4 regions of the Actinoplanes sp. NPDC049598 genome follow, and region 4 is predicted to be linked to each of the others. Evidence: riboswitches for the same ligand, from Rfam matches in the RefSeq annotation. Region 4 holds a riboswitch; each other region holds the start of a gene.
What was found. Region 4 has a riboswitch for cobalamin ahead of AB0J66_RS42090 (ABC transporter substrate-binding protein). Riboswitches for the same ligand answer to the same signal wherever they lie in the genome.
Positions count from the first base shown of each region.

Region 1: it holds a riboswitch for cobalamin, as region 4 does, so the genes downstream of both, AB0J66_RS43550 (ABC transporter substrate-binding protein) here and AB0J66_RS42090 (ABC transporter substrate-binding protein) in region 4, are expected to answer to the same signal.
Region 2: it holds a riboswitch for cobalamin, as region 4 does, so the genes downstream of both, AB0J66_RS43525 (ribonucleoside-diphosphate reductase subunit alpha) here and AB0J66_RS42090 (ABC transporter substrate-binding protein) in region 4, are expected to answer to the same signal.
Region 3: it holds a riboswitch for cobalamin, as region 4 does, so the genes downstream of both, AB0J66_RS49470 (VWA domain-containing protein) here and AB0J66_RS42090 (ABC transporter substrate-binding protein) in region 4, are expected to answer to the same signal.

Region 1 is NZ_JBFAOX010000033.1:64,520-71,481, forward strand. It holds gene AB0J66_RS43540 (iron chelate uptake ABC transporter family permease subunit) at 1-130, opposite strand, end outside; gene AB0J66_RS43545 (iron ABC transporter permease) at 226-1,191, opposite strand; gene AB0J66_RS43550 (ABC transporter substrate-binding protein) at 1,215-2,216, opposite strand; cobalamin riboswitch at 2,271-2,444, opposite strand; gene AB0J66_RS43555 (copper resistance CopC family protein) at 2,464-2,994, opposite strand; gene AB0J66_RS43560 (Dyp-type peroxidase) at 2,991-4,091, opposite strand; gene AB0J66_RS43565 (copper chaperone PCu(A)C) at 4,127-4,657, opposite strand; gene AB0J66_RS43570 (cytochrome c oxidase assembly protein) at 4,709-6,634, opposite strand; gene AB0J66_RS43575 (hypothetical protein) at 6,782-6,962, shown strand, end outside.
Region 2 is NZ_JBFAOX010000033.1:55,175-62,136, forward strand. It holds gene AB0J66_RS43495 ((2Fe-2S)-binding protein) at 1-519, opposite strand, end outside; gene AB0J66_RS43500 (acyl-CoA thioesterase) at 587-1,078, shown strand; gene trpD (anthranilate phosphoribosyltransferase) at 1,247-2,296, opposite strand; gene AB0J66_RS43510 (hypothetical protein) at 2,640-2,864, shown strand; gene AB0J66_RS43515 (nitroreductase family protein) at 2,869-3,471, opposite strand; gene AB0J66_RS43520 (VOC family protein) at 3,473-3,847, opposite strand; cobalamin riboswitch at 3,954-4,162, shown strand; gene AB0J66_RS43525 (ribonucleoside-diphosphate reductase subunit alpha) at 4,277-6,613, shown strand; gene AB0J66_RS43530 (ribonucleotide-diphosphate reductase subunit beta) at 6,613-6,962, shown strand, end outside.
Region 3 is NZ_JBFAOX010000057.1:2,600-9,561, reverse strand. It holds gene AB0J66_RS49495 (MarR family transcriptional regulator) at 1-478, shown strand, start outside; gene AB0J66_RS49490 (hypothetical protein) at 447-599, opposite strand; gene AB0J66_RS49485 (cobalamin biosynthesis protein) at 672-1,070, opposite strand; gene AB0J66_RS49480 (cobyrinate a,c-diamide synthase) at 1,048-2,400, opposite strand; gene cobO (cob(I)yrinic acid a,c-diamide adenosyltransferase) at 2,394-2,993, opposite strand; gene AB0J66_RS49470 (VWA domain-containing protein) at 3,160-5,379, opposite strand; cobalamin riboswitch at 5,469-5,591, opposite strand; partial or broken gene AB0J66_RS49465 (hypothetical protein) at 6,204-6,428, opposite strand; gene AB0J66_RS49460 (gluconokinase) at 6,833-6,962, shown strand, end outside.
Region 4 is NZ_JBFAOX010000030.1:65,440-72,401, forward strand. It holds gene AB0J66_RS42060 (hypothetical protein) at 1-339, opposite strand, end outside; gene AB0J66_RS42065 (hypothetical protein) at 404-592, shown strand; gene AB0J66_RS42070 (NlpC/P60 family protein) at 1,143-3,014, opposite strand; gene mqnE (aminofutalosine synthase MqnE) at 3,273-4,442, shown strand; gene AB0J66_RS42080 (hypothetical protein) at 4,467-4,901, shown strand; gene AB0J66_RS42085 (DUF4229 domain-containing protein) at 4,913-5,263, shown strand; cobalamin riboswitch at 5,258-5,394, shown strand; gene AB0J66_RS42090 (ABC transporter substrate-binding protein) at 5,504-6,430, shown strand; gene AB0J66_RS42095 (iron ABC transporter permease) at 6,427-6,962, shown strand, end outside.

The DNA of each region.
Region 1 (6,962 bases), on a different contig from region 4:
CGTAGGCGCTGCGCCGGGTCGCTCCCTCGCCGCCGGCCAGCACGCTCAGCACGTCGGAGAGCGGCATCGGATAGTCACCCCGGGTCAGCGCGACCAGCAGCGCCGCCAGCGCCACGAGCAACGCGGCCACGGTGACCACAACCGCCCGCCGATCAGCGCGGCCCCGCACAGCTCGACCCCACAAAGCTCGGCCCTGCACAGCGCGGCCCCGCACAGACTGGCCCCTCACAGCTCGGCCAGCTTGCGGCGACGGACCAGCGCGACGAAGAACGGCGCCCCCGCGATCGCCGTGACGATGCCCGCCTGCAGCTCCTGGGGCCGGGCGACGACCCGGCCGAGCACGTCGGCCGCCAGCAGGACGATCGGGGCGAGCACGGCCGCGTACGGCATCAGCCACCGATGTGCCGGCCCGGCCAGCGCCCGGGCCATGTGCGGCACGGTCAGCCCGACGAAAGCGATCGGCCCGGCCAGGGCCACCGCGGTGCCGGTGAGCACGACGGCGGCCAGCGCGGCCGTCACCCGGCCGGCGATCAGGCCCTGGCCGAGGGAGCGGGCCAGGTCGTCACCGAGGGCGAGCGCGTCGAGGGCCCGTACCGACGAGACAGCGAGCAGCGCACCCACCGCGAGGAACGGCACGGCCGTACGGATCACCGCGGCGTCGGCCGAGGTCAGCGCCCCCACCGACCAGTACCGGAACGCGGTGAAGGTGTTGATGTCGAGCAGGGTGAGCGCGGTCGTCAGGCCGCCCAGGAACGCGGTCGCGGCCGCCCCGGCCAGGGCCAGCTTGACCGGTGTGGCCCCGCCCCGGCCGGCCGAGCCGAGCGTGTACACGCCCGCGCCGGCCAGGGCCGCGCCCGCGAAGGAGAACCAGACCCAGCCGCCGAAGCCGTGCACGCCGAAGACCGTGATGCCGAGGACCACGGTCAGCGCCGCGCCGGCGTTCACGCCGAGCACCTCGGGGCCGGCCAGCGCGTTGCGGGTCAGCCCCTGAAGCAGCACGCCGGAGACGCCGAGCGCGGCCCCGGCCAGGATCCCGACCAGCGTGCGGGGCACCCGCAGGTACTCCACGATCCGCTGCACGTCCGAGCCGTCGGGGTGCAGCCAGGTGCCCAGGGCCGCCCGCACGCCGATGGTCTGGTTGCCGAGCAGGACGGAACCGGACGCGGCCGCCGCCAGCACGGCGACGGCCACGAGCAGGCCCAGGGCGCGGCGGCTCAGAACTTCTCCGGGTGCAGCAGCCGCGCGAGGTTGGCGATCGCGTCGGCGTTGCGTACCCCCGGGGTGATCTCAGCGAAGGTGACCGCGTAGACCTTGCCGTCCCGCACGGCCGGGACGTTGGCCAGAGCCGGGTCCTTCCGCAGCCCGTCGATGACCTCCTGCGCGCCGGCGGGGCCGACGTCGGCCCCGCAGCAGGCCGGTACGACGATGACGTCCGGCCGGCGCTTGATCAGCTCCTCAGTGCCGATGCGGGTGAGCCGGCCCGGCACGTCGCCGAAGGCCTGGGTGCCGCCGGCCTTCTCGATGATGGTGGTGGCCACGTCTCCGCCGCCGAAGACGCGCAGCTCCCCGCCACCGGGCCGGTTGAGCATGGCCACCCGCGGCTTCGAGACCCCGGCCAGCTTGCCCTCCGTGTCGGCGACGGTCTTGCGCATCCTGTCGACCAGGGCCTGGGCCTCGGTGCTCTTGCCGAGCAGACGGCCGAGGCCGGTGAGGTCGCGGTAGACGCTGTCGAGCGAGACGTCGTTGTCGGCCAGGTCCTTCTGGTCCTTGCCGTCGGCGGCCGGGCAGTACTGGGTGAACAGGTACGACCCGATGCCGATCTTGGTGAGCTCGGCCCGGGTGCCGAGGCCCTCGGCGGTGAACGCGCCGGTGAAGCCGGAGACGACGAAGTCCGGGTCGAGGCGCAGAACCTCCTCGCGGCTCGGGTACTCCTCCGGGTAGTACGCCGGCTTCTTCCGCCCGGGCTGGAACTGCGCTGCGTACTCGGGCAGCAGCGGGTTGTCGAGGTAGGCGGCGCCGACCAGTTTGTCGCCGGCCCCGAGCGCGTACACCGCCTCGATGCCGTTGTGGAACGCGGCGAAGATGCGCGCCGGCGGCGGGCCGGTGGGCACGGTGACGCCGCAATTGGTCAGGCCGGCGGCGGACGCCGGCTCCTCGGCCGCGCCGCCGCAGCCGGTCAGTAGGGCCACTGCCAGCACGGCAGCGAGCCAGGACACGGGAGATCGTCGAGCGCGCACGCGCATCGGGACCGCCTTCCAGCACCTCGTGGACGGGTCGTTGCGTGCCGTGGCCGGTCTCCTGGCTGACGGGCAGTGCGCCGGCGGCCGGCCTTCCCAGGCTCGACGCCCAGTGACCTCGCGATGGCTTCCGGCTGTCCCGTTCACAGTGGCGAGGGCCGCGCCGGCTTCACCGGCTTCCCGAACACCACGGCCCGCCCACCATAGCCGCCCCCACCACCCAAGATCATCCCGGGGCTGATCGTCGCCGGGTGGAGCGGTAGAGGTACAGCGCGGCGCCGGCCAGCGCCACGCCCAGGGCGGCGAGGCCGATCAGCACACCGGCGGGGAGGCCGCCGGACCCGGCGGGTTCGGCGGCGGCCTGGACCACCGGGGCCGGCGGAAGCGCGGGATCGTCGACCGTGAAGACGTACGAGCCCTGGACCGTGTGGCCGTCGACCGAGACCACGCGGTAGGCGACGGTGTAGGCGCCGTTGCCCAGCGGCTGCTGCGGGACGACCGTGCCCTTGACCCGGTCGATGGCCGGGGCCGAGGCCGCGACCCGTTGCCGGGCCGCGTCGCTGAGGGCGATCGTGGTGAAGTCCGGGTTGAGCCGCTGGCTGAACTCGAGGGTGATCGCCTTCGGGGCCGTCGTGAGCACGGCGTCCTTGGCCGGGGTGGTGGCCACCAGCTGGGTGTGGGCCCAGGCCGGGGTGCCGGGCAGCAGTACGGCCAGAAGCGCCGCCACACCGAGCAGGGCCGTCCGCACAGATCTCATCCGAGCACGCTTTCGCCGATCCAGCCGTCCGACGCGGACCCCGGTGGCACGGCGAAGACGGCCGAGCCGATCGGGGTGATCCATTCGTTGAGCAGGTCCCGGTCGGCCAGGCGCTGCTGGATGGGGACGTACTGCCGCTCGACGGAGCTCTGGTACGCCGCGAAGATCAGCCCGCTGTCGGGGTGCCCGGCCGCGTTCGGGGCGCCGTCGTAGTTGTACGGCCGGCGCAGGATCTTCAGCGCCGGGTCGGTGACGTGGGCCCGGGTCACGTGGGCGAAGTCCGGCATGACCGGCAGCCCCGTGGCGTCCAGGGCGGCGAAGTCCGGCTCGTCGTGCTCGTTCGTCCCGGTGAACGGCGCGCCGCTGACCATCCGGCGGCCGACCGCGTTCTCCTTGTCGCCGACGCTGAGCAGGTCCCACTTCTCGATCTCGGCCCGGATCCGGCGGACGACCAGCGTGGTGCTGTTGTCCGGCTGCCACACGGCGGTGTCCAGGGCGGCCCCGGTGGGGTTGGCCGTGCCGTCGAGCTGACCGAGCACATTGCGCTGGGTGAAGCCCGGTTTCTCGACGCCGGGACTGCGCCGGAAGCCGATCTGGGTCCACCGGACCGCCCCGAACGGCCGGGCGTCCTTGATGAGCATGCGCTGGGCGTGGGCCACGGTGAGCGGGTCGTCGGCGCAGATCTGCAGCAGCAGGTCCCCACCCGACCAGCGCGACTCGAGCCGGTCGATGGTGAATGCGGGCAGGTCCCGGACCGGGGACGCGAGCCCGGCGGCCCGGTAGAGGCCCGGCCCGAAGCCGAAGGTGACGGTCAGCCGGGCCGGCAGCACGGCCAGCTGAGCGTCGGTGTCGCCCAGGGCCGGCTCGCCCCGGGTGAGCCGGCGCGCGTCGTCGGTGAGCAGCCGCATCATCCGGCCCAGGGCCCGCCGGTCGGTGCCGGCGGGCAGGGTGAAGGCGACGAACGAGGCGTGCGCCGGCGGCTCGGTGGTCACGCCGGCCTGGCGTGCGCCGTGGGAGGGGACGACGTCGGCGGCGACGGCCGCCACCGGCTCGTCCCGGGCGGCGACCAGACCCGCGGCGACGCCGGCCCCGGCCAGCGCGCCCCCGGCGAGCAGATGACGGCGACGGAACTTCACATGCCCGCCATCGACGGAGCGGCGCTGGGGGCGTAGCTCTCCCCGGCCCCGCTGAACGGCTTGGCCACCGCCTTGAACCGCACGGTGCCGCCGTCGCCCAGGGTGAGCGTGAACTCCAGCTCGTCGCCGGGCTTGATCGGGGCCGACGGGTCCATGATCATCAGGTGGTCGCCGCCGGGCGAGAGCTCGTGGGTGCCGCCGGCCTTGATGACGAAGCCGCCCTCCTTGGGCCGCATCACCATCTTGCCGTCCTGCATGGCCATCTCGTGCAGCTCCATCGGCGAGATCGGCGTGCTCGCCTTGACCACGGTCACATCCTGGCCGGTCGAGTTGACCAGGGTGCCGAAGGCGGCGGTCATGCCCTTGTCGACCGCCTTGACCCAGGGGTCCTTGACGGTCAGCTCGGCGGCCGGGGCGGCTTGCGCGGCCGGCTCCGAGGAGGAAGAGGACGAGCCACAGCCGGTGAGCGCGACGGTGAAAGCGGCGGCGGCCGCGAAAGCGAACGAACGACGAGCGATGGTCTGCATGGTTTTCTTCCTTTATGAGGGGCTTTGCACGGTTAGTCGCCCGTGAGCCCGTCAAAGTTCCCGGTCTTTTGCCGCCGCCGCCAGGAAAGCGTTGTAACGGGCCAAATCGTCCTCCTCGCCGGAGGCGTCGGCCCGGTCGGCCGCCCGGTCCAGCCGGGCCTGCTCGCGTTCGTCGCTGCGGATCCACTGCCGCACCAGCAGCAGCATGATGACAGCCGCCGGCAGCTCGCCGAACGCCCAGGCCAGCCCGGCCCCGAGCCGCTGGTCGGCCATCATGGACGAGGCCCAGGCCGGGTGCACGGCGCCGTACCAGTCGACGCCGATGACGGTGGTGGCCTGCAGCAGCACGAAGCCGAAGAACGCGTGCGACACCATGGCCAGGAAATGCACGAGGGTCAACAACGCCGGATGTACGCGCCGCCGCCCCGGATCAACACCGATGAGCACCCAGAACAACAAGTAGCCGGCGAGCACGAAGTGAATGAGCATCGCCAAGTGCCCCAGGTGGTACCGCATCAACGTGCCGAGCAGCCCGCTGAAGTACAACCCGTACAGGCTGGCCACGTAGATCCCCAGAGCGACCACCGGATGGCTGAGGAACCGCAGGTACCGGCTGTGCAGCGCGATCAGCAGCCACTCACGCGCGCCGCGGACCTGCGGGTCCGACGGCCGCCGCAGCGCCCGCAGGGCCAGGGTGACCGGGGCGCCGCCGACGAGCAGGATCGGCACCACCATCGAGAGCACCATGTGCTGGACCATGTGCACGCTGAACAGGACGTACGAGTACCGGACGACCCCGAGACCGGTGATCGCCGCGAGCACCAGCAGGCCGCCGACCCAACTCGCCGTACGGCTGACCGGCCAGGCGTGCCCGGCCCTCCGCAGCCGTGCCACCCCGGCCAGGTAGAAGCCGATCCCGGCGACGGCGGTGGTCAGGAAGAACATGTCCGGCAGCGGCTGGCCGAGCATCCGCGAAGCGGTGGCCGGCGCCGGCATGCCGAAGCCCAGCAGCTCGACCAGTGGATCCGGCTCCACCACGGCCTCGGGCGTCGGCGATCGCGACAGGGCCACAGCGAGCCCGATCGCCGCGCCGAGCACGACCAGCTCCCCCACCGCCAGCCGCAGGAACGCGCCCGGTCGCCCGTCGGCCAGCGCGGGCAGCGTCCGCGTGCGATGCCGCGCCCCGATCAGACCGACAACCACCAGGGCCAGGACCTTCAACAGCACCAGTACGCCGTACCGCGAGGTCCACAGTGGTGAAAGGCCACCAAGCCGGACCGCCGCGTTGGCCACCCCGCTGACCCCCGTGGCCACGAAGCAGGCGAGCGCGAGCCGGCTGTAGCGCGACGCGGTCTCCGGGAACCGGCGGACGCGGCGAACCACCAGCAGGCCGACGAGACCGCCGATCCACAGCGACGCGGCCAGCACATGCAGGGCGAGGCTGGTCACCGCGATCTGGTGGTTGCCGGCCGAGGCCGCGTGCCCGGTGAACGCCGGCGGCAGCAAGGCGGCCGACGCCACCGCGGCGGTCGCGAAGGCCAGCCCGCGGGACACTCCGCTGCGGCTCAGCACCACGACGACCAGGGCCAGCCCGGCCTGCAGGACGAGGGACTGCCCCTGCCCGATCGAGAAGGCGAAGCTGAACACCGCATGCGTGCTCAGGTTGCCGACCGGGACCGCGAGCACGTCCGAGACCGTCAGCACGACCAGGGCCAGCGCGGCGACCGCCCAGCCGGCGGCGAGCCAGGTGGCCCGGCGCAGCAGCAGCCAGCCGTGCGCGGCCACGCTCGGGCCGTCCCCGGGCAGCAGGAAGGCCGCCGTCACGGTGATCCCGGCCACCAGAACGCCCAGCGCGTCGGCCAGAAACGTCACCAGCGGCAGCGCCCACTCGGTGGCCGGGCCCGGGCTCGGGATGCCGACCAGCACCGAATCATCGACCGCGCCGCCGAAGAGAAGGGCTCCGACCAGCACAAACACGGCCGGCCCGAGAATCAGGGGAACGACCCGAACATCCGTACGCACCCCAGGTGGTCGCCCCGGGCGGCCGTTTGGTTCCCGGGAACTCCGGTGGCGTTCTGGACGACTTCCTCTACAGTTCTGGGTTCTGAACGAGAGCGGTGGGTCATGGCGGACGAGGCTTCGAAGACCGGGACGGGCCGGGCCTGCCTGCGCCGGGCGGCCGGCGGCCGGTCCCCGGTGGTGCTGCGCCATCGCGGCGACGGGCTGACTGTCGGCCCTCGGCGCCGGGTCGCCGATCGCGTCCACTCACTGCGCGGCGTCATCATCGGCTTGGCGCTGGCCGTGA
Region 2 (6,962 bases), on a different contig from region 4:
GGCGCCGGCGTTGGCGATCATGCCGGCGGCTCCGCCCAGCGCGGACGCGACGTTGCCCCACAGCACCCGCCCGGACAGCGCGAATCTGCGGCGGAAGGCCTCCAGCAGCGGCTCGACCAGTTCCAGCGACAGCGCGCCGCCGGCCTCCACGGCCTGCAAACCGCGCTGCGCGAACGGGATCGGGCCGCCCGCCACCGGCCGCCACCACAGCTTGGCCGGGTCGGCGACGGGCAGCGCCCCACCCGCCACGGCCGCGCCGAGCACCGGGGACAGCAGGCGCGAGGCCAGGCCGAGGAATGTCACCGAGGCGACCACCCGCTCCTCGATGGCGTCCCGGTCGAGGTTCGCCATCCGCACCAGCACGTCCCGGGCGACCTCGACCCGTTCCCCGATCACGTCGGGTTCGAGCAGGTCGCCGTACGGACGCCAGCCGTCCCCACCCTCGTACGGCTCCCAGATGAAGTAGGGACCGAACCGGGCGGCCGCCCGCAGCGCGGGTGTGGCGTCGACCTCTGGCACGCCCCCACCCTACGGACCCGGCCGCCGCCCGTGGCTACCATCAAGATCAACCGCAAAGGACCCGAAAATGACCGATACCGGGCGGCCGCCGTCGGCCTCCGAGATGACCCTGTCGCAGATCATGGACCAGCACCACACCAACCTGATGGGCACGGTCCACGGCGGCCGCATCCTCAACCTCATCGACTCGGTGGCCGGTGTCGTGGCCGCCCGCCACTCCGACGGCCCGGCCGTGACCGCCGCCATGGACGAAACGCTGTTCCTGCAGGCCGTACGCGTCGGCGACGTGGTCCACGTGGCCGCCCGCATCACCTGGGCCGGCCGCAGCTCGATGGAGGTCGCCGTCAAGGTGACCGCGGACCGCTGGGACCGGGCCGTGCCACCCACCACCGTCGCCACCTCGCACCTCGTCATGGTCGCCATCGACGACGACGGCAAGCCGCGCTCCGTACCCCCGCTGCTCCCCCAGACCGACGACGACCGCCGCGCCTTCCACGAGGCCGAGATCCGCCGCAAGCACCGTTTGACGCTCCGCGCCGCCCTGGCCCCCGTCTCGTGACCACCCCGGCGGCGCGGTGACGCCGCCGGGCCGGGCGGTGGACGGTCAAGCGGCGCGGTGACGCCGCCGGGCCGGGCGGTGGGCGGTCAAGCGGCGCGGTGACGCCGCCGGGCCGGGCGGTGGGCGGTCAAGCGGCGCGGTGACGCCGCCGGGCCGGGCGGTGGACGGTCAAGCGGCGCGGTGAGGCCGCCGGGCCTGGGTGGCGGCGATCCACCGGGTCAGGGTGTCGGCGGCGGCGCCTGTGTCGATGGCTTGGGCGCACTGCGCGAAGGCGGCGGGGAGCCGGGACGCGACAGGAGCGCCGGAGGGGGTCGTTGTCAGGGCGGCGGCGGCGTTGAGCAGGACCGCGTCGCGGATGGGGCCGGGGCGGCCGGCGAGGAGTTCGTGCACGACGCGGGCGTTGCTGTCGGCGTCGGCGCCGCGGAGTGCGCCGGGGGCGGGCGGCGCGATGCCGAGTGCGCGAGGGTCGATGATCTCGTGGTGGGCGACGCCCTTGTGCACGGTCCAGGCCTGGGACGTGGTCGATGTGCTGATTTTGTCGAGGCCGTCGTCGCCGCGGACGACCGTGGCGGTGGCGCGGCGTTGGCAGAGGACCTCGACGACGGTGGGGAGGAACCGGGCGTCCGCGACGCCAACCAGCCGGTGGGTCGGGCCGGCTGGGTTGATCAAGGGGCCGAGCAGGTTGAACACGGTCGGTACGCCGAGGTCGCGGCGGACCGGCGAGGCGTGACGCATGCCGGGGTGGACCTGGGGTGCGAACAGGAAGGTGATGCCGGCCTCGACCGCCACGGCGGCGTGAGCCTCGGCGGGGAGGTCCAGCGGGATGCCGAGGCGCTCCACCACATCGGCCGAGCCGGCGCTGGTGGCGGAGGCGGCGCGGCCGCCGTGCTTGACCACGGTGGCGCCGGTGGCGGCGGCGACGATCGCCGCCATGGTGGAGATGTTGACCGCGTTGGTGCCGTCGCCGCCGGTGCCGGCGATGTCGAGGGTCGGTCCGGGCACCCGTACGGGGGTGGCGGCGCGCAGGAGCGCATCGACGAAGCCTTCGACCTCGGCGGCGGTCTCGCCCTTGGCCCTGAGTCCGACCAGAACGGCGGCCAGCTTCACGGGCGGCGCGTCGCCACTGTTCACCTGCCGCATGATCCAGGCGGTCTCGGCGGCGCTCAGGTCCTGCCGGGCCACCAAGCGGGAGACCAGTGCCGTCCAGGGATCGTTCATCAAGGGTCCTTCCACGGGTCGGCGCCCGGAGGCGAGCCAGTTCCGTGGAAACAAGAACGGCCGCCTCAGGGCGGCCGTTCGGATTGCATGAGCAAGGGCGGGCCGCCTACGAGACGGGCCACCAGTTGGTCATGCGGTTGGTCACGCGATCACCCTAACGGCGCCGGGCAGCTTGCGCCACGACCAGCGGGGTGCGGCGGTGAACGCACAACCTGCCCATATGCCTGGAAGGCGCCGGGCACCCCCTCCCCTGGGCGGCCCGATCCAGCCGTTCGGCCGTTGTTTTCCGAGGTGGGCACGGTCAGCATCGTGAGCCACACACTCAGGCATGCGGAGGTGGGCCGTGGAGCGCCGAGTTCCCCTGAGCACGCGCGTGATCGCCGGCGCGACCCTGGAGGTCAGCACGATGGGCGGCTACAGCGTCCACGTCGGCGGCGACTACATCGGCTACGTGCACGCCGGCATCGGCGACCAGTGGCACGCCTACCGATGCCGCGGCGACGGTCCCGACGAATACCTGGGCCACTTCCGCATGGACGACGCGGTCGGCCGGATCACGCGGGCCTGACGGCTCACCGCAGCCACGTCACCATCTCGTCGAGCGGCTTGCGCCGGCTCGCCAGCTTCGCCGTCGGCACCGCCGGGTCGTCGGCCGCCCACCCCAGCGTCAGCACACCCGTCAGCGCGACGTCCGCCGAGAAGCCCACGATCCCGGCCAGCGCGGCCAGCTCCTCGGGCGGGGCCGGGCTGTAGAACCCGGTGGCCAGGCCCTCGTTCGCCGCCGCCAGCTGCAGCAGGGTGAGCAGCGCCCCGGCGTCGAACCACCAGAACGGCACCGGCCACGGGATCTCCTCGCCGGCACTGGCTTCGAGCTTGTCCTTCTCCGTGTAGCGCTCGTGGTACGACGCCTCACGGATCCCCAGCGCCAGCTGCACGGGCGCCTGCGAGATCCAGGGGTGGAAGCCGTGCTCCAGGTAGAACGGCTCGGCCACCGCGGCCAGCTCGGCCCGCCGGCCCGGATCGGTGACCACCGCGACGCGATGCCCCTGGGCGAAGCCGGCACTGGGCGCCCGGTGCACCATCCGGACGACCCGCTCGACGACCTCGTCCGGCACGGCCTCGGCCCGATAGTTGCGGACCATCCGCCGCCCGCGCAACACGTCCCGGAAATCCATCTCACGCCTCCCGGCGGCGGTGCTCGATCAGGCCGACCAGGTTGCCCTCGGAGTCGCGCAGGAAGGCCTGGACCTCCTCGCTGCCCGCGGGCCCGAGCCGGTCGTCCTCGTGGACGAAGATGACGTGCGGTTCGGACTCGACCGTCACGCCCGCCGCGCGCAGCCGCTCGACCACAGCCCGTACATCCTGGGCCTGGTAGTAATGCAGCGCCGAAGGCGCGCCCCGATCGAGCAGCAGCCGCTGCCCGTCGAGATCGAAGAAGACCAGCCCGGGCGGATCGAAGGTCGCCACCGGCTCGGCGCCCAGCAGGTCCCGGTAGAACGCGGTCGCCCGCGGCAGATCCGCCGCGTGTTGAGCTATCTGCGCTGCTCGCACGATGAGGCCTCCGTCCAGTTCAGACGACAGGCCGACCCTACCGTGAGGCGGAACGACACGCCCGGTATCAGCATCTGGTGTTGCTACTTGGCGGGCAGGCCCATATATGGTGTCTCACGCAGCTGGTTCGGCCGCTTCGTTTTCGGGGTGGCCGAGGCAAGAGGGAACCCGGTGTGAGTCCGGGACTGCCCCGCAGCGGTGAGTGGGAACGAAAGCCGTCACACAGCACTGGGTGCGAGCCTGGGAAGCGACGGCCGGTAGGAGCGTGCACGGCGCCCGCGAGTCCGAAGACCTGCCAGCGTGCCGTACGCCGACCGGTGTGCGGCGGTTGACGGCCGCGTGGGACGGCCGACGCCACGATGCGGGCTGGGCCGAGCCCGTCCGCCGGCGTGTCCCCGCGTGCCTTCATCAGGGCGAGGGAGCGCGGAGATGACAGTCATGCCGGAACAACGCCGGCACTCGATGCGGGTGCGCAAGCGCGACGGCGAATGGGAAACGGTCGACGTCAACAAGATCGTCAGAGCGGTCGAGCGCTGGGCCGGCGACCTCGATGAGGTCGACCCGCTGCGGGTGGCGACGAAGACCATCAGCGGGCTGTACGACGGCGCGACCACCGCGGAGCTCGACAAGCTCTCGATTCAGACGGCGGCCGAGCTGATCGGCGAGGAGCCGCAGTACTCGAAGTTGGCCGCCCGGCTGCTGGCCGCGTACGTCGACGAGGAGGTCCGGCTGCAGGGTGTGGCCGGCTTCAGCCAGTCGATCCGCTACGCCCACCAGCAGGGTCTGATCAGCGACGACACGGCCGCCTTCGTGGCCCGCCACGCCCGCGAGCTGGACGAGGCGATCGACGCCGGCGCGGACCGGCGCTTCGAGTACTTCGGGCTGCGCACGGTGGCCGACCGCTATCTTCTGCGGCACCCGATGTCGCGGGAGGTGGTCGAGACCCCGCAGTACTGGCTGCTGCGCGTTGCGTGCGGACTGTCCACAACGGCCGAGGAGGCCATCGGTTTCTACCGGCTGATGGCGAGCCTCGCCTACCTGCCGAGTTCGCCGACGCTGTTCAACTCGGGCACGCGCCACACGCAGATGTCGTCGTGCTTCCTGGTCGACTCGCCGCGGGACGAGCTCGACTCGATCTACCAGCGCTACCACCAGGTGGCCAAGCTGTCGAAGTTCTCCGGTGGGATCGGCATCTCGTGGAGCCGGATCCGGGGCCGGGGCGCGCTGATCCGCGGCACCAACGGCAAGTCGAACGGCATCGTGCCGTTCCTCAAGACGCTCGACGCGGGTGTGGCGGCGGTCAACCAGGGCGGCCGGCGCAAGGGCGCGGCCTGTGTCTATCTCGAGCCGTGGCACCCGGATGTCGAGGAGTTCCTGGAGCTGCGGGACAACACCGGCGAGGAGTCGCGCCGCACGCACAATCTGAACCTGGCCAACTGGCTCCCGGACGAGTTCATGCGCCGGGTCGAAGCCGACGGCGACTGGTCGCTGGTCGATCCCTCGGACGCGCCGGAACTGCCCGACCTGTTCGGCGAGGAGTTCGATCTCGCCTACCGGGCCGCCGAGAAGAAGGCGGTCAAGACCGTCAAGGCCCGGGAGCTGTACGGGCGGATGATGCGCACGCTCGCGCAGACCGGCAACGGCTGGATGACGTTCAAGGACCGCTCGAACGCGCTGTCCAACCAGACCGGCGCCCCCGGCAACACCATCCACCTGTCGAACCTGTGCACCGAGATCCTCGAGGTCAACTCGGACGACGAGACCGCGGTGTGCAACCTCGGCTCGGTCAACCTGGGCGCGCACCTCACCGACTCCGGGGTCGACTGGGCGAAGCTGCGGGACACCGTGCGTACGGCCGTGGTGTTCCTGGACCGGGTCATCGACATCAACTTCTACCCGTCGGCCCAGGCCGAGAGGTCGAACCCGCGCTGGCGGCCGATCGGGCTGGGGCTGATGGGCCTGCAGGACGCGTTCTTCCGGCTGCGCCTGCCGTTCGACTCGCCGGCCGCGCGGGAGCTGTCGACGCGCGTCCAGGAGGAGATCTTCCTGACCGCGCTCGAGTCGAGCGTGGCCCTGGCCGAGCAGTTCGGGCCGCACCCGGCCTATCCGGAGACCCGCGCGGCCCGCGGCGAGCTGCATCACGAGTTGTGGGGCGCCACCGCGGTCCAGACCGAGCGGTGGGCCGCGCTCAAGGGCCGGATCGCCGAGCACGGGCTGCGGAACTCGCTGATGATCGCGATCGCGCCGACGGCCACCATCGCGTCGATCGCCGGCTGCTACGAGTGCATCGAGCCGCAGGTGTCGAACCTGTTCAAGCGCGAGACCATGTCCGGCGAGTTCCTGCAGATCAACACGTATCTGGTGCGGGAGCTGAAGGCGCGCGGCATGTGGACGGCGGCGATCCGGGAGCAGATCAAGCGGGCCGAGGGCTCGGTCCAGGCGATCGGCGAGCTGCCGGCGGACGTGCGCGAGCTGTTCCGTACGGCCTGGGAACTGCCCCAGAAGGCCCTCATCGAGCTGGCCGCCGCCCGCGCGCCCTACATCGACCAGTCCCAGTCCTTGAACCTGTTCCTGGCCGCGCCGACCATCGGCAAGCTGTCGTCGATGTACCTCTACGCCTGGAAGGCCGGGCTGAAGACCACCTATTACCTGCGCTCGCGGCCGGCGACACGCATCCAGCAGGCGACGGTCTCCGTCGCCCCGGCGCTCACCGCGGCCGAAGCCTGCTCCCTGGAAAACCCCGAGTCATGTGAGGCCTGCCAGTAATGCTGCTCGATCCCGGAATGGACCTGACCCTGCGGCCGATGAAGTACCCGCACTTCTTCGACCGGTTCAAGGACGCCATCAAGAACACCTGGACCGTCGAGGAGGTCGACCTGCACAGCGACCTCGCCGACCTTCAGCGGCTGTCGCCGGCCGAGCAGCATCTCGTGTCGCGGCTCGTGGCGTTCTTCGCCACCGGGGACACCATTGTCGCCAACAATCTCGTGCTCAACCTCTACCAGCACGTCAACTCGCCCGAGGGCCGCCTCTATCTGTCGCGGCAGCTGTTCGAGGAGGCCGTGCACGTCCAGTTCTATCTGAACCTGCTCGACACGTACGTGCCCGACCTCGC
Region 3 (6,962 bases), on a different contig from region 4:
GCGGGCGGCGCTGAGCGCGCCGGCAGAGGGCCGGGTGCTGTACGCGGGCCTGCGCGCGCTCGCCGTACCCGAGGAACCGGTGGCCCGGCTCTGGCACGCGGCGACGCTGCTGCGCGAGCACCGCGGCGACGGCCACAACGCCGCCCTGGTCGCCCACGGCGTCGGCGGCACCGAGGCCCACGTGCTGCTCGCGCTCACCCTCGGCTTGAAGGCGCACGAATTCGGCCGTCTGCATCACCTGCCGAAACAAAAGCTCGACGCTGTCCTGGACGGTCCGCGCGACCGCGGCCTGGTCGACGCGGCCGGCGACTTCACCGAAGCCGGCCGCGACACCAGGCAGCGCATCGAGGACCTCACCGACCGGCTGGCCGCCCCGGCCTACGACGTGCTCCGCCCGGCCGAGCTCGACGAACTCATCGCGGGCCTGGAGCCGATCGCGGCGAAGATCAGTAGCGGCGGCGGTTCTGCAGACGGGTGAACAGGCCGCGCAGGCGGCGCTGGTTCTCCGGCTTGGCCAGCTGGCGGCGGCCCTGGTCGACCAGCCGGCGGCCCTGCGGGCTCTGCAGGAACGTGCTGACGCGCTGGACCAGCGTGGGCATGTGGTGCCTCCTCAAGATGCGGTGGCCCCTTTTGTTACCCGCGGGAACCGCGTTGTAAGCATCGGCCGGGTGTCATCCGGAACGCACCCGGACGACCGCGACCGTGACCGACCGGCAGATCGTCTTGGGGACGAGCAGGATGCCGCCGGGTCCGGCCACGTGCAGGGCGGCGGCCTCGGCCACGCTCGGCGTGCCGGCCATCGCCGCCACCGCCGGGCTCGGGTGCGGGACCGGCTGCGCCGCGAGCACCTCCGCCGGCACGGCCGTCAGCCGCCAACCCAGGTCAAGGGCCAGCAGCCGTACGCCCGGATCGCCCGCCCGGCGATCGACGGTGGCCAGCACGCCGACCGCGGCCGGCGTCACTCCGGCCGCGGCCAGCACCTGGTCGACGGCCGCTCGGAGGTCGGCCGCATCGGCGCCGCGGCGGGCGCCGAGACCGACCACCAGGTCAGCCGATGGCGCCGACGACACGTTCGGCGATCCCCGGGTTGCCGGCCCAGTGCAGGTGCAGGTAGGACGCGTGCACCGACGGCGTGGCGAAGCCCTCGGGGTCGGCGCCCCGCCACTGCCAGGCCGCGCCCCCGGCCGGCGAGAGCAGCAGGCCCGACCGCGGGTGCACGGCCGTGCGGTGGAACTCGTGCCCGGTCACCCGGGTGCCCGCCGGCGCGAGCGGACTGTCGGCCAGCGCCACCGCGTCGCGGTAGCCCAGCGTGAGCGACGGCGTCATCGCGGCCTCGGCGTCGATCACCCCGCACATCTCGGCCCCGTCGAGCGAGCGGCACAGCCACAGCAGACCCGCGCACTCGGCCACGATCGGATCGCCGGCCGCGGCCAGCGCCCGTACGGACGCCCTCAAAGGCTCGTTGGCCGACAGCTCCGCCGCGTACACCTCGGGGAACCCGCCGCCGACGACCAGAGCCCGCGCCCCCTCGGGAAGCTTCTCGTCGCGCAGCGGGTCGACGGTCACCACCTCGGCGCCCGCCCCGGTCAGCAACTCGCTCGTCTCCGCGTACGCGAAAGAGAAGGCCGGACCACCCGCCAGCGCCACCACCGGGCGCCGGGCGGACGGCGAAGCCGACGCCGGACTCCACGGCTCGACCGCGAGCGGCGGGGCCGAGGCCGCGATCGCCGCCACCTCGTCGAGATCCACCGAGGCGGCCACCAGCGCGGCCAGCGCCTCCACCGACTCGCGGGCCTCGGCCCGGCGCTCCGCGGCCGGCACCAGCCCCAGGTGACGCGACGGCGCGGCCACCGCGTCGGCCCGCCGCAGCGCCCCCAGGACCGGCGTGCCGACCTCCTCGCAGGCGTCCCGCAGGATCGACTCGTGCCGGTCGGAGCCGACCCGGTTGAGGATCACCCCGGCGATCCGCACGTTGCCGAAGCTGCGGAAACCGTGCACGAGCGCCGCGATCGAACGCCCCTGGGCCGCCGCGTCGACGACGAGGATGACCGGCGCCTCGAGCAGCCCCGCGACCTGCGCCGTGGAGCCCGTCTCGCCGGCGCCGGTGCGGCCGTCGTACAGCCCCATCACGCCCTCGACCACCGCCAGCGACGCCCCCTGGCTGCCGTGGGCGAACAGCGGGCCGATCCGCTCCTCCCCCACCAGCACCGGGTCGAGGTTGCGGCCCGGCCGCCCCGCCGCCAGCGCGTGATAACCGGGATCGATGTAGTCCGGCCCGACCTTGAACGGCGCCACCGGCACCCCACGCCGTGCGAAGGCCGCCAGCAGCCCGGTCGCGACCGTCGTCTTGCCGTGCCCGGAGGCCGGCGCCCCGATCACCACCCGGGGGATGCTCACCATTCGATGCCCTGCTGTCCCTTGCGCCCCGCGTCCATGGGGTGCTTGATCTTCGTCATCTCGGTCACCAGATCGGCCGCGTCCAGCAGCGCCGGCGGCGCGTCCCGGCCGGTGATCACCACATGCTGGGTGCCGGGCCGCTCGGCCAGCGTCGCCACGACGTCGTCGACGTCGACCCAACCCCACTTCAGGGGGTACGTGAACTCGTCGAGCACATAGAACTTGTGCGTCTCGGCCGCCAGGTCACGCTTGATCTGCGCCCACCCCTCGGCCGCCTCCGCCGCGTGGTCCCGTTCGGTGCCGGCCCGCTGGATCCACGACCAGCCCTCACCCATCTTGTGCCAGGTCACCGGCGCGCCCCCGGTGGCGCCGAGCGCCTTGAGCGCCGATTCCTCCCCGACCCGCCACTTCTCCGACTTCACAAACTGGAAGACCCCGACCGGCCAGCCCGCGCTCCACGCCCGAAGCGCCATCCCGAACGCCGCCGTCGACTTCCCCTTGCCGTGCCCGGTATGCACCGCCAGCACAGCCTGCCGCCGACGCTGCCGCGTCGTAAGCCCGTCCTGGGGCACGCTGACAACTTTCCCCTGCGGCATCAGAGACCCTTCCTGTACGCGACGAGCACACCGACCCGGCCTTCAGCGCCGACCTCGGACCCCACCGGCGCTCCGAAGCCCCGGCCTTGCGCGCCCACCCGGGACGTCCCCGGAATCCGGAAACCACGATCACGGCCTCCTGGAAGGTTCCAGGTCATTCGCGGCATCAGGCGGCCCGGCGCTGCGGGGTGGCGGCCCGCGCCTCGAGGGCGTCGAGCGGCATCAGGTCGGCCTCGAGGGCGGTGGCCAGCCGGCCGGCGAGGTTGAGCCGGATGGGGCCGGCCTCGCAGTCGACGACCACGGTGGAGACTCCGGCGAGCAGCGGCGCGACCGAGACCGGGTCGGGCCCACTGGTGGCCCGGCCGTCGGTGACGACGATCAGCAGCGGCCGGCGGCGCGGGTCGCGGCGGCGCTCGGTGGCGATGGTCGCGGCGGCCGTACGCAGCCCCGCGGCGAGCGGCGTACGCCCCCCGGTCCGAAGGCTCGCCAGCCGCATGACACCCACCTCATGGCTGGAGGTCGGCGCCAGCACCTGCTCGGCCTCATGCCCCCGGAACGTGATCATCCCGATCCGGTCCCGCCGCTGGTAGGCGTCCCGCAGCAACGACAGCACGGCCGTCTTGACGATGGTCATCCGCTTGCGCGCCGCCATCGACCCGGACGCGTCCACGACGAACAGCACAAGATTCGCCTCCCGCCCGACGTGGACCGCCTCTCGCAAATCCCGGGGGTCGACAGCCCGCGAGCGACTCACCAGGGCGCTGTCGGTGCCCCCCAAGCGCCCGATTCCGGCAGCAGCCGCAGCCGCCTCCCGAATCCCAGCGCCATCGCTTCTCACACGCCTGGCCCCGCCGAGATCGACACCCGAGTCGACCTCCGTGCGCGAGCCAAGGTCCACAGCGGGGCCGGTTCCTTGATCGGCGGCGCGACGGTGGAGGGCGGCGCGGAGAGTGGCCGGCAGATGTGGGGCGCCGGCGAGCTTGCCCTGCGGGACGCGGGAGCCGACGACCCGGCCCCGGCGCGCGTAGGCCGGGGAGCGCTTCCCGGCATGGCCGCCCACACCACGACGGGCAATGCTGAGATTCCGGGTGCGGAAGGCGGCGCCGGTGGCGGCCGGTGCCTGGGCGGCGGCTTCCTGCTTCTGCTGCGGGCCGTCGGCCGGCGTACCCGGGGCCGGGGCGCTGCCGTTCGGCGGGGGCGCGGAGCCGCCGCCGTCCTGCTGGGGGGCGGGGCCGCGGTCGTCCGGGCCGGGACCGCCGTCGCCGGGGCCGCCGCCGGACGGTGGCGGGTCGTCGTCGGGGTCGGGGCCGTCGCCGTCCTGCTCCTCGGCCTGACGTTGCTCCTCGGCGCGCTCCTGTTCGGCGCGTTCCTGCTCCAGACGCTCCTGCTCGAGCCGCTCCTGCTCCTGGCGCTCCGCCTCGGCCAGGGCCTCGTCCAGCTTTTCCTCATCGGTGCCGGGCGGGTCGAGCGGGTCGCGGCGGCGGCGGTGCGGGAGGGCGAGGCGGGCGGCGTCGCGTACGTCATCGGCGGTGACCACATCGCGGCCGTGCCAAGCCGCCAGGGCGACCGCGCAGCGGGCGACCACGATGTCGGCGCGCATCCCGTCGACGCCGTAGGCCAGGCAGACCCGGGCGATCCGGTCAAGCTCCGGGTCGGGCAGGGCGACATGGGACAGCCGGTCCCGCGCGGTCCTGATCCGGGCCGCCAACTCGCGCTCCTCGGCGGCGAAGCGGGCCGCGAAACCCGCCGGGTCCGCCTCGTAGGCCAGGCGCCGCCGCACCACCTCGGCCCGGTCGGTCGCGTCGCGCGGCGCGGCCACCGTCACGACCAGGCCGAACCGGTCGACGAGCTGCGGGCGCGGTTCGCCCTCCTCCGGGTTCATGGTGCCGACCAGCAGGAAGCGGGCCGCGTGCTTGACCGAGACACCGTCACGCTCGACGTGGGCCCGGCCCATGGCGGCCGCGTCCAGCAGCAGGTCGACCAGATGGTCCGGGAGCAGGTTGACCTCGTCGACGTAGAGGACGCCACGGTGCGCGCCGGCCAGCAGCCCCGGCTCGTACGCCTTGACCCCGTCGGCCAGCGCCCGCTGAATGTCCAGCGTGCCCACCACGCGGTCCTCGGTCGCCCCGACCGGCAGCTCGACCAGCGACGCCGGCCGGCGGAAGCTCGGGCTGTCCAGCGCGTGCGGCCCGTCCGGGCAGTCGGGGTCCGGCGCGGCCGGATCGCAGGCGAACCGGCATCCCCGCACGACGGCGACCTCCGGCAGCAGCGCGGCCAGGGCCCGGACGATGGTGCTCTTGGCGGTGCCCTTCTCCCCCCGGACCAGCACCCCGCCGACAGCGGGCGAAACGGCCGTGAGCAGGAGCGCAAGTCGAAGGTCGGCCATGCCGACAACGGCCGGGAACGGGTACGGCGTCACGCGGATCCCTTCTGTGCGGGTGTCCACGCCCACACGATGAGTGACACGAGCGGCCGGAGTCTCCTGACTCCCGGATCAGCGCTCCCCGCACGCCTTCCAGCCTGGCCGGCCGTGGCTACTCGACGGATCGCTCCCCGGTCACAGTGGCGGGACCGCCCCGGACTCGCACCGGGTTCCTCCGCAACCGCTCCCCGCAACTCTTTCCTACCGCCGACCACCCCGTCAACGCGGGGTGATTTCCACCGCTCCGCCCACGCCGGCCCCAGGAGCCGCTCCCCCCGTGGTGCTCCGCGCCGATCAACCTCCCGCCCGCCGCGCCACCCGCAGCCGGGGCGGCTGGCAACGGGGGCGGCTGGCAACGGGGCGGCTCGCAACGGGGGGCGGCGGCGCAGGCGGCCGCCGAGTGGACCGGGCGCCTTCGGCCGCCCCTCGGTGGCGCGGTCGAAGGCAGGTCTTGGTACGGGCGGCGGCGCGGCGCGGCGGGGAGCGGGCACGGCGTGGCGCGGCGTGGCACGGCACGGCGGGGCACGGCGCGGTCGGGGCGCGGCATGGCAGAGCGCTGTGCGGCACGGCGCTGCGCAGTGTGGGCGCGGAGCGGGGCTGCGCGGGCACGGCGGGGCACGGCGTGGTCGGGCCGCGGCACGACAGAGCGCTGTGCGGCACGGCGCTGCGCGGTGAGCGCGCGGAGCGGCGCTGCGCGGTGAGGGCGCGGAGCGGCGCTGCGCGGTGAGGGCGCGGCACGGCCCGGCAGGGCGGGCGCGGCGCGCGAGCGCGCGGCACGGCGCTGCGGGTCACGTCCGCTGGCGTGGTGTAGGAGCTGGCCATCGCTGATCCGTGTGGGTTGATGCTAAGTGGCGATTCCGACGGGTTGGTCGGATTCGGTGTCCTGGCCGGCGGTCAGGGGTGTGTGTGAGGCGGGCTCTGCGAAGGATCTCGAGGCCCACCGTGTAGCGGCGTCCTTCGGTCCATTCGTCGGTCTGTTTGGCGAGCACGGCGCTACGCAGACGAAGCGCGGCGGAGGGCTGCGCGGTCGGGGCGCGGCACGGCAGAGGGGGCGCGGTGCCGGCGGGACGAGGAAGGGCGCTGCGCGGGCGGGGCGCGACGAGGCGAGGCGCGATGCGGTGCGATGCGATGCGATGCGATGCGATGCGGTGCGATGCGATGCGATGCGATGCGGTGCGACACGGCAGAGCGGAGCGCGGTGCGGCGCGACCGGGCGCGACACGGCAAAGGGGGCGCGGTGTGGGCGGGACGCGGAAGGGCGCTGCGCGGGCGGGGCGCGGCAGGGCACGGCAGGGCGGGGCGGGTCGCGGCGGGGCGGGGCGGGACGGGGCGCGGCGTCCTGGGTCTGAGTCGTGAGAAGTGCGGTGGGTGGGCACTAGGTTGGGACAGGGCAGGGCGCTCGACTGGGAGGCTGCGCATGGACGTCGTGATCGGGATTGATACCGGGACCACCGCTACGAAAGGGGTGGCGGCCGGGCCCGACGGGCAGTTGCGTGCGCTGGTCAGCGTTCACTATCCGCTTTCCGTGCCGGGGCCGGGGCGGGCCG
Region 4 (6,962 bases):
CGCGGCCGGGGCCGTCTCGATCGGCGTCTCCGGGGTGCCGGGCGGCGTGACCAGCTTGGCCGACTTCGCCCCGTACAGCTTCGACTCTCCTGTCGGGAGGCGCAGGGCGCGCGCGACCTCGCTCGCGTCCGGAGCAACCGTGCCGGGCACCGTGGCGCGAGCGGCCCCGGTGCTCAACTTCGAGGGAAGCTGACGACTCGACCCATCGACCCGCTCCGGCACGAGCGCCGGGCTCACCGCCTCGGCGTCCTTCCGCCCCGCCGGCACGCCCTCATCCGGCGCGTTGCTGCCCGCAGCGTCCTTCTCCGGCGCCGCCAATTCCGAGGCGTCCTGCTCCACGGCAACGCCCGACCCCGACGCTCCTGCTCCTGCCGTTCCCGGCGCTGCGTCTCCCGACGGAGCCTTGCCCGAGGTGCCCCCGCCGGGGGTGGCCGAGCCGGAGGTGGCCGAGCTGGGGGTGGTCGAGCCAGAGGTGGTCGAGCTGGGGGTGGTCGAGCCAGAGGTGGTCGAGCTGGGGGTGGCCGAGCCAGAGGTACCCGCGCCGGGGGTGGCCGCGCCGGGGGTGGCCGAGCTTGGGGTGGCCGAACCGTAGGTGGCCGGAGTGGAGGGGGCCGAGCCGGGGGCAGTTTGCGCCGGAGCGACCGGGGTAGACGCGGCCGGGGCAGGAGGGACTGAAGCGCGCGCGGTGGCGGAGGCGGCCGGGGTGGGCGCGGCCGACACGGGGGCCGAGGCGGTGACCTTGGCCGGCGGGACCGGGATGGAACCGGAGACTGAGGCGCGGCCGCTCGCCGCGCCGCTCACCGGGGCGCTGCTGGGTGTGGCCCAGAGGGCGCCCGCCGCGGGGGGCGGCGGGGGTGAGAACCAGTCGTCGCTGCTGGACGGCGTCGGTTCAGCGGGCGGCTTGGGGCCGCTGCTGTCCGGTGTCGCCTGCCGCTCGTCCATGGAACCTCCCGACGCCGCGTGCCGACGGTTGGGGAACGTCGGGCGCTGACCATAACCGTGCCATATCCGCGCGCGTCACCGCATCCTGGCACCGGCCGGACCATGCCCCCGGAGCGCCACTGACCACCGGAAAGGCGGTTTTCGCGGCCCCGCGGGTCAACTCTTGATCAGACCCCGATACCGAAGCGGACGCCAAGCGTTTACGACCCCTTAGCGGACGCCGAGGCCGCCTTGGCCGAGTTGCTCGTGGTGGGCGTCGCCTTCGACGTCGAGGTGGTGGCCGCCGACGACTTCGTGGCCGAGGAGCCGCCGCTGGACGGCGCCGTGGCCTTGGTCGTCTCCGGCGCGGCGGGCTCGGTGGTCGTCTTGGTCGGCTCCGGCTCCGGCTTCTCCGTGGTCTTGGTCGGCTCGGGCTCCGGGTCGGTCGTCTTGGGCGGGTCGCTCGGCGTGTCCGTCCCCGGGTCGGGGTTGGCCGGGGTGCCCGTGCTCGGGTCCGTCGGCGTGCCGGTGCCCGGGTTGGAAGGTGTGCCCGTGCCGGGGTTGGAGGGCGTGCCGGTCCCCGGGTTGGAGGGCGTGCCCGTGCCGGGGTTGGAGGGCGTGCCCGTGCCGGGGTTGGACGGGGTGCCCGTGCCGGGGTTGGACGGGGTGCCCGTGCCGGGGTTCGAGGGAGTGCCGGTGCCCGGGTTGGAGGGCGTGCCCGTGCCTGGGTTCGAGGGCGTCCCGGTCCCGGGGTTGGAAGGTGTGCCCGTGCCGGGGTTGGACGGGGTGCCGGTGCCCGGGTTGGAGGGCGTGCCCGTGCCGGGGTTGGAGGGCGTGCCGGTGCCGGGGTTGGACGGGGTGCCCGTCCCGGGGTTGGTCGGCGTCGTGCCGCCGTCGGTCGGGTCGGGGTCGGGCGCACCGAGGTTGGGGCCCTGGACGATGCCCTCGACCGAGCCGAAGACGCGGGTGGCCTGGAACAGCCGGCTCCACCGGACCGGCGTGAGCCGCACGTTGAGGCCGGTGCGCGGGGCCTCGACCATCATGCCGTCGCCCGCGTACATCGCGACGTGGTGGATGCCGCGCCAGCTGCTGGACGAGCTGAAGAACAGCAGGTCGCCCGGGAGCAGCGAGTAGCGGTCGACCACCTTGTTGCGGGTCTGCCAGTACTGGTCGCGGGAGACGCGGGTCAGCGCGAAGCCGACCGAGCGGTACGCCGCATACATGAGGCCGGAGCAGTCGTACTGGTCCGGGCCTTCCTCGGACCAGACGTACGGGTCGCCGCGCTGGGCCAGCGCGAAGTTGAGCGCTTGGATGGCGCGGGCGTCGGCGCCGCGGCCCGCCTCCTCGCCGGCGAGGTAGGACTGGCCGAGCTGGCTGTCCTGAGCCGTCTCGGTCGCCTCGAACGCGTTCAACTCGTCCTGGTGGGTGAGCTCGAGGGCCTGCTGAGCCGTCTGCTTGGCCGTGAGCTGGGCGTTGAGCTGGTTGTACTTGGCGGCCAGCTCGGCGTAGCGCTCGGCGCCGAGCGTCTGCTCGTCGAGCGCGATCTGCGCGTTGATCTGGGCCTGCTCGATCTGGCGGGCGATGGCCTGCTGGGTGTCGACCTGGCCGCGCTGGAGCCGGGCGAGGTCGCCGAGACCGCTCAGCCCGGGGTCGACCATGCCGGGCGGCATGGCCGCGGCCTCGCGCATGGCCTGGGCGGCCGCGTCGGAGGCGGCGGTCTGGGCCTGGCGCAGCGCCTCCTCGGCCTGGGTGTATTTGACCTTGGCGGCGGCCTGCTGGTCACGCGCGAGGTCGCGATCCTGGCCGACCTGGATGAGCTGGTCGCCGAGGGCGGAGATCTCGGTGCGGCCCTTCTCGATCGCCTGCAGCGCGGGGCTGGTCGGCGTCGGCGTGGCGGTCGGCCGGACGCTGGCCTTCTGCCCCGGCATGGCCAGGGTGCCGAGCGCCATGGGGCGCGCGCCGATGTCGGGAACGGCCAGGCCGACGGGGGCCTGGGGAGCCTGCGGGGCCGCGGCCGGGTCGGCCAGCGCGGGGGCCGGTGACAGAAGAGGGGTCAGAAAGGTCGTGACGATCGCGGCCACGGCTGAATACACGACGGGGCGCCACCACGGGCGCGATCGCCGAGAACCGAGTCGTGCTGTCGCCATGTGCTCCCCGTCCACCGCGACGCCGGAGCGCCGCTCGTCGTTCCCCCCTAATGTGATACCTCACGTCTCGCATTCCTGTCGATTGATCCCAGATGAAAGAAGACTGGGAATCCGGGTTACGGCGGCATGATCGACACCCCGCCCGGAGATTCCTGTCGGAGGCGAGCCGTACCCTCGACGGCGAGGTAAGCGAGAGGGGCACACATGGACGCCGGCTTGAAGCGCGAGCTCGAGGCCAAGGTCTACGCAGGTGAGAGACTCACCCGGGCCGACGGCGAGGCGCTGTACGCGAGCGATGACCTCGCCTGGCTCGGCCGGCTCGCCCACCACAAGCGCACCGAGCTCAACGGTGATCGTGTGATGTTCAACGTCAACCGCCACCTCAACCTGACCAACGTGTGCTCGGCCAGCTGTGCGTACTGCTCTTTCCAGCGCAAGCCGGGCGAGAAGGATGCGTACACCATGCGCATCGACGAGGCCGTGGCGAAGGCCAAGGAGATGCAGGACGAGCAGCTCACCGAGCTGCACATCGTCAACGGCCTGCACCCCAGCCTGCCCTGGCGTTACTACCCCAAGGTGCTGCGCGAGCTGAAAGCCGCGCTGCCCGACGTGAAGCTCAAGTGCTTCACCGCGACCGAGGTGCAGTGGTTCGAGAAGATCAGCGGCCTACCGGCGAGCGAGATCCTCGACGAGCTGATGGACGCCGGGCTGGAGTCGCTGACCGGTGGCGGCGCCGAGATCTTCGACTGGGAGGTCCGGCAGCACATCGTCGACCACGACACCCATTGGGAAGACTGGTCGCGCATCCACCGGCTCGCCCACGCCAAGGGCATGAAGACGCCGGCCACCATGCTCTACGGCCACATCGAGGAGCCGCGGCACCGCGTCGACCACGTGATGCGCCTGCGCGAGCTGCAGGACGAGACCGGTGGCTTCGCCGTCTTCATCCCGCTGCGCTACCAGCACGACTTCGTCGACTCGCAGGACGGCAAGGTCCGTAACCGCATCCAGTCACGGACCACGATGGCCGCCCCGGCCGAGTCGCTCAAGACGTTCGCCGTCTCGCGGCTGATGTTCGACAACGTGCCCCACGTGAAGTGCTTCTGGGTCATGCACGGCCTGTCGGTGGCCCAGCTGTCGCTCAACTTCGGAGCGGACGATTTGGACGGTTCGGTGGTGGAATACAAGATCACCCACGATGCCGACTCGTACGGCACGCCGCACACGATGCACCGTGACGACCTGCTCAACCTCATCTGGGACGCCGGCTTCCAGCCGGTCGAGCGCAACACGCGCTACGAGGTGGTCCGGGAGTACGAGAAGGCGCCCACGCTTGCGAGCCGCCGGGCCGAGCCGCAGAAGGTCTGGGCCTGACAAGCGCGTACCCTGCTTGTTGTCATGTCGGATACGAAGAGTGCGCGCCGCCCGCGCCGCGATGCCAGCGGACGCCTGGCCACGATCGGTGACCTGCTCGGCACCGCGATGGCCGGGCTGGTCACCGGCGCCGTCGTGCTGCTCCTGCTCGAGGCGGTCCTGTCGCTGACGCACGTCTCCGAGTTCGGGCACACGAGCGGCTGGCTCGCCGTGATCCTTCCGGTGTGGCTGTTCGTCGAGGAGTTCCGGGCCGAGGGCTTCGGCGCCCCCCGGGTCGTGGTCGCGCTGCTGGCCACCGGCTTCGGCGTGGCCGCCGGGATGACCCTGGCCGGCTTCGCGTCGTCCCAGTTCGAGTTCCCCACCCTGGTCAGCGGGCTCCTCGGGGCCTTCGGGGCCACGGTCGTCTATTGCCTGATCTGGTTCTACGGCCTGCGGTGGCTCGACCACCGCACGGGCTAGAGAGAGAAGTCATGAACCCCGCCGTCAAGTACTCGCTGGGCCGCCTCGGCCTGTTCGTGGTCGTCTTCGCGGCGCTTCTGCCGGTGCCGCTCAACTTCCTGGTCCGGGCCATGGTGGCGCTGGTCGTCTCGGCCGTCGCGTCGTACTTCCTGCTCGCCACCTGGCGTAACCAGATGAACGAGCAGCTCGTCGGCGTCGCCTCCCGCCGCACGGCGGAGAAACAGCGGCTGCGCGCCGCCCTGGCCGGCGACGAGGACGCGGCGGCGGCCGGCGACCGCGCGGCCCCGGCGGAGGAGAAGGCCGAGGCGGAAGACAAGGACGAGGTCAAGGCGGAGGCCGAGCCCAAGAGTGTGGAGAAGTAAGGTCGGAACCCCGGCGTGAGTTAGCGTCGGAAGGACCGCATCTCAGCGAAGCCGGTGCGAACCCGGCGCTGTCCCGCAACTGTGAGGCCCTTCAAGGGCCGAGCCAGGTCGCCTGGGTGCGGTCGCGATCAAGCGCTCCCGGGGAGGGGCGCCTCGCGGACGGAACGCCCCCGGGGCCCTGTCGGCGAAGCACCCGGCCGACGACCCGTCGGCCACGCACCCGGCCGACCGGAGGACCTCATGAAACGCATGCTCACCGCCGCCCTGGCGACCGCTCTGCTGCTCGCCGGCGGGTGCGGCGACAGCGGCGACGACACTCCGCCGGCGAGCACCACGCCCAGCGCCGGCGCCTCGTACCCGGTGACCGTCAGTGGTCTCACCCTCGGCGCCCGTCCCGAGAAGATCGTCTCGCTCTCGCCCACCGCGACCGAGATGCTGTTCGCGATCGGCGCCGGACCGCAGGTCACGGCGGTCGACGACCAGTCGACGTACCCGGCCGACGCCCCCAAGAGCAACCTTTCCGCCTTCAAGCCCAACGCCGAGGCGATCGCGGCCAAGAATCCCGACCTCGTCGTCCTCTCCGACGACATCGACAAGGTCGTCGCGCAGCTGGACAAGCTGAAGATTCCGGTCTTCAAGACGCCGGCCACCGCGAGCCTCGACCAGACCTATGAGCAGATCAAGCAGCTCGGCACGCTGACCGGGCACGGCGCCGAGGCGACCGCGGTGACCGAGCGGATGGCGTCCGACATCGAGAAGATCGTGGCCGGCGTGCCGAAGCGGTCGAAGCCGCTCAGTTACTACTACGAGCTGGATCCGACCTTCTACACCGTCACGTCCAGGACGTTCATCGGGTCGGTCTTCTCGCTGTTCGGCCTGACGAACATCGCCGACCCGGCCGACGCCGACGGCGCCAAGGGCGGATATCCGCAGCTCTCGCAGGAGGCGATCGTCAAGTCCAGTCCGGACACGATCTTCCTGGCCGACAGCAAGTGCTGTCAGCAGTCGGCGGCGACGGTCGCGAAGCGTACGGGCTGGAGCAGTGTCACGGCGGTCAAGGCCGGCCAGGTCTTCGCCCTGGACGACGACATCGCCTCCCGCTGGGGGCCGCGCACCGTCGACCTCGCCCGCTCCATCGCCGATGCGGTGGCCAAGGTCCCGGCGTGAGACCGGCCGGTCTCCGGCCCGCCTGGCTCCTCGGAGGTACCGCCGCGGTTCTCGTCGCGCTGGTGGCGGGGCTGGCCTTCGGGTCGGTTCCGCTGCCACCGGCCGGTGTCATCCTGGAGCTGCTCAATCTGATCCCGGGCGTGCACCTGCACAGCGGGCTCACCGACCGTGAGATCGCCATCCTCACCGAGCTGCGGCTGCCCCGGGTCGTGCTGGGTCTGCTCGTGGGCGGGATGCTGTCCCTGGCCGGCGCGGCCTACCAGGGCGTCTTCCGCAATCCGCTGGCCGACCCGCACCTGCTCGGCGTCGCGGCCGGGGCCGGGCTGGGTGTGACCGCGGTGATCTCGCTGCGGGCCGGCACCACGGGCGGTGACGCGACCGCGAACCTGCCCTTCGGCGTGCCGGTGGCCGCCTTCGCCGGCGCGCTGCTGGCCGTCGCCCTGACCTGGCTGCTCGGCGCGGCCGGGGGCCGCGACCGCACACCGTCGACGCTGATCCTCTCCGGCGTCGCGGTGTCGTCGTTCCTGGCCGC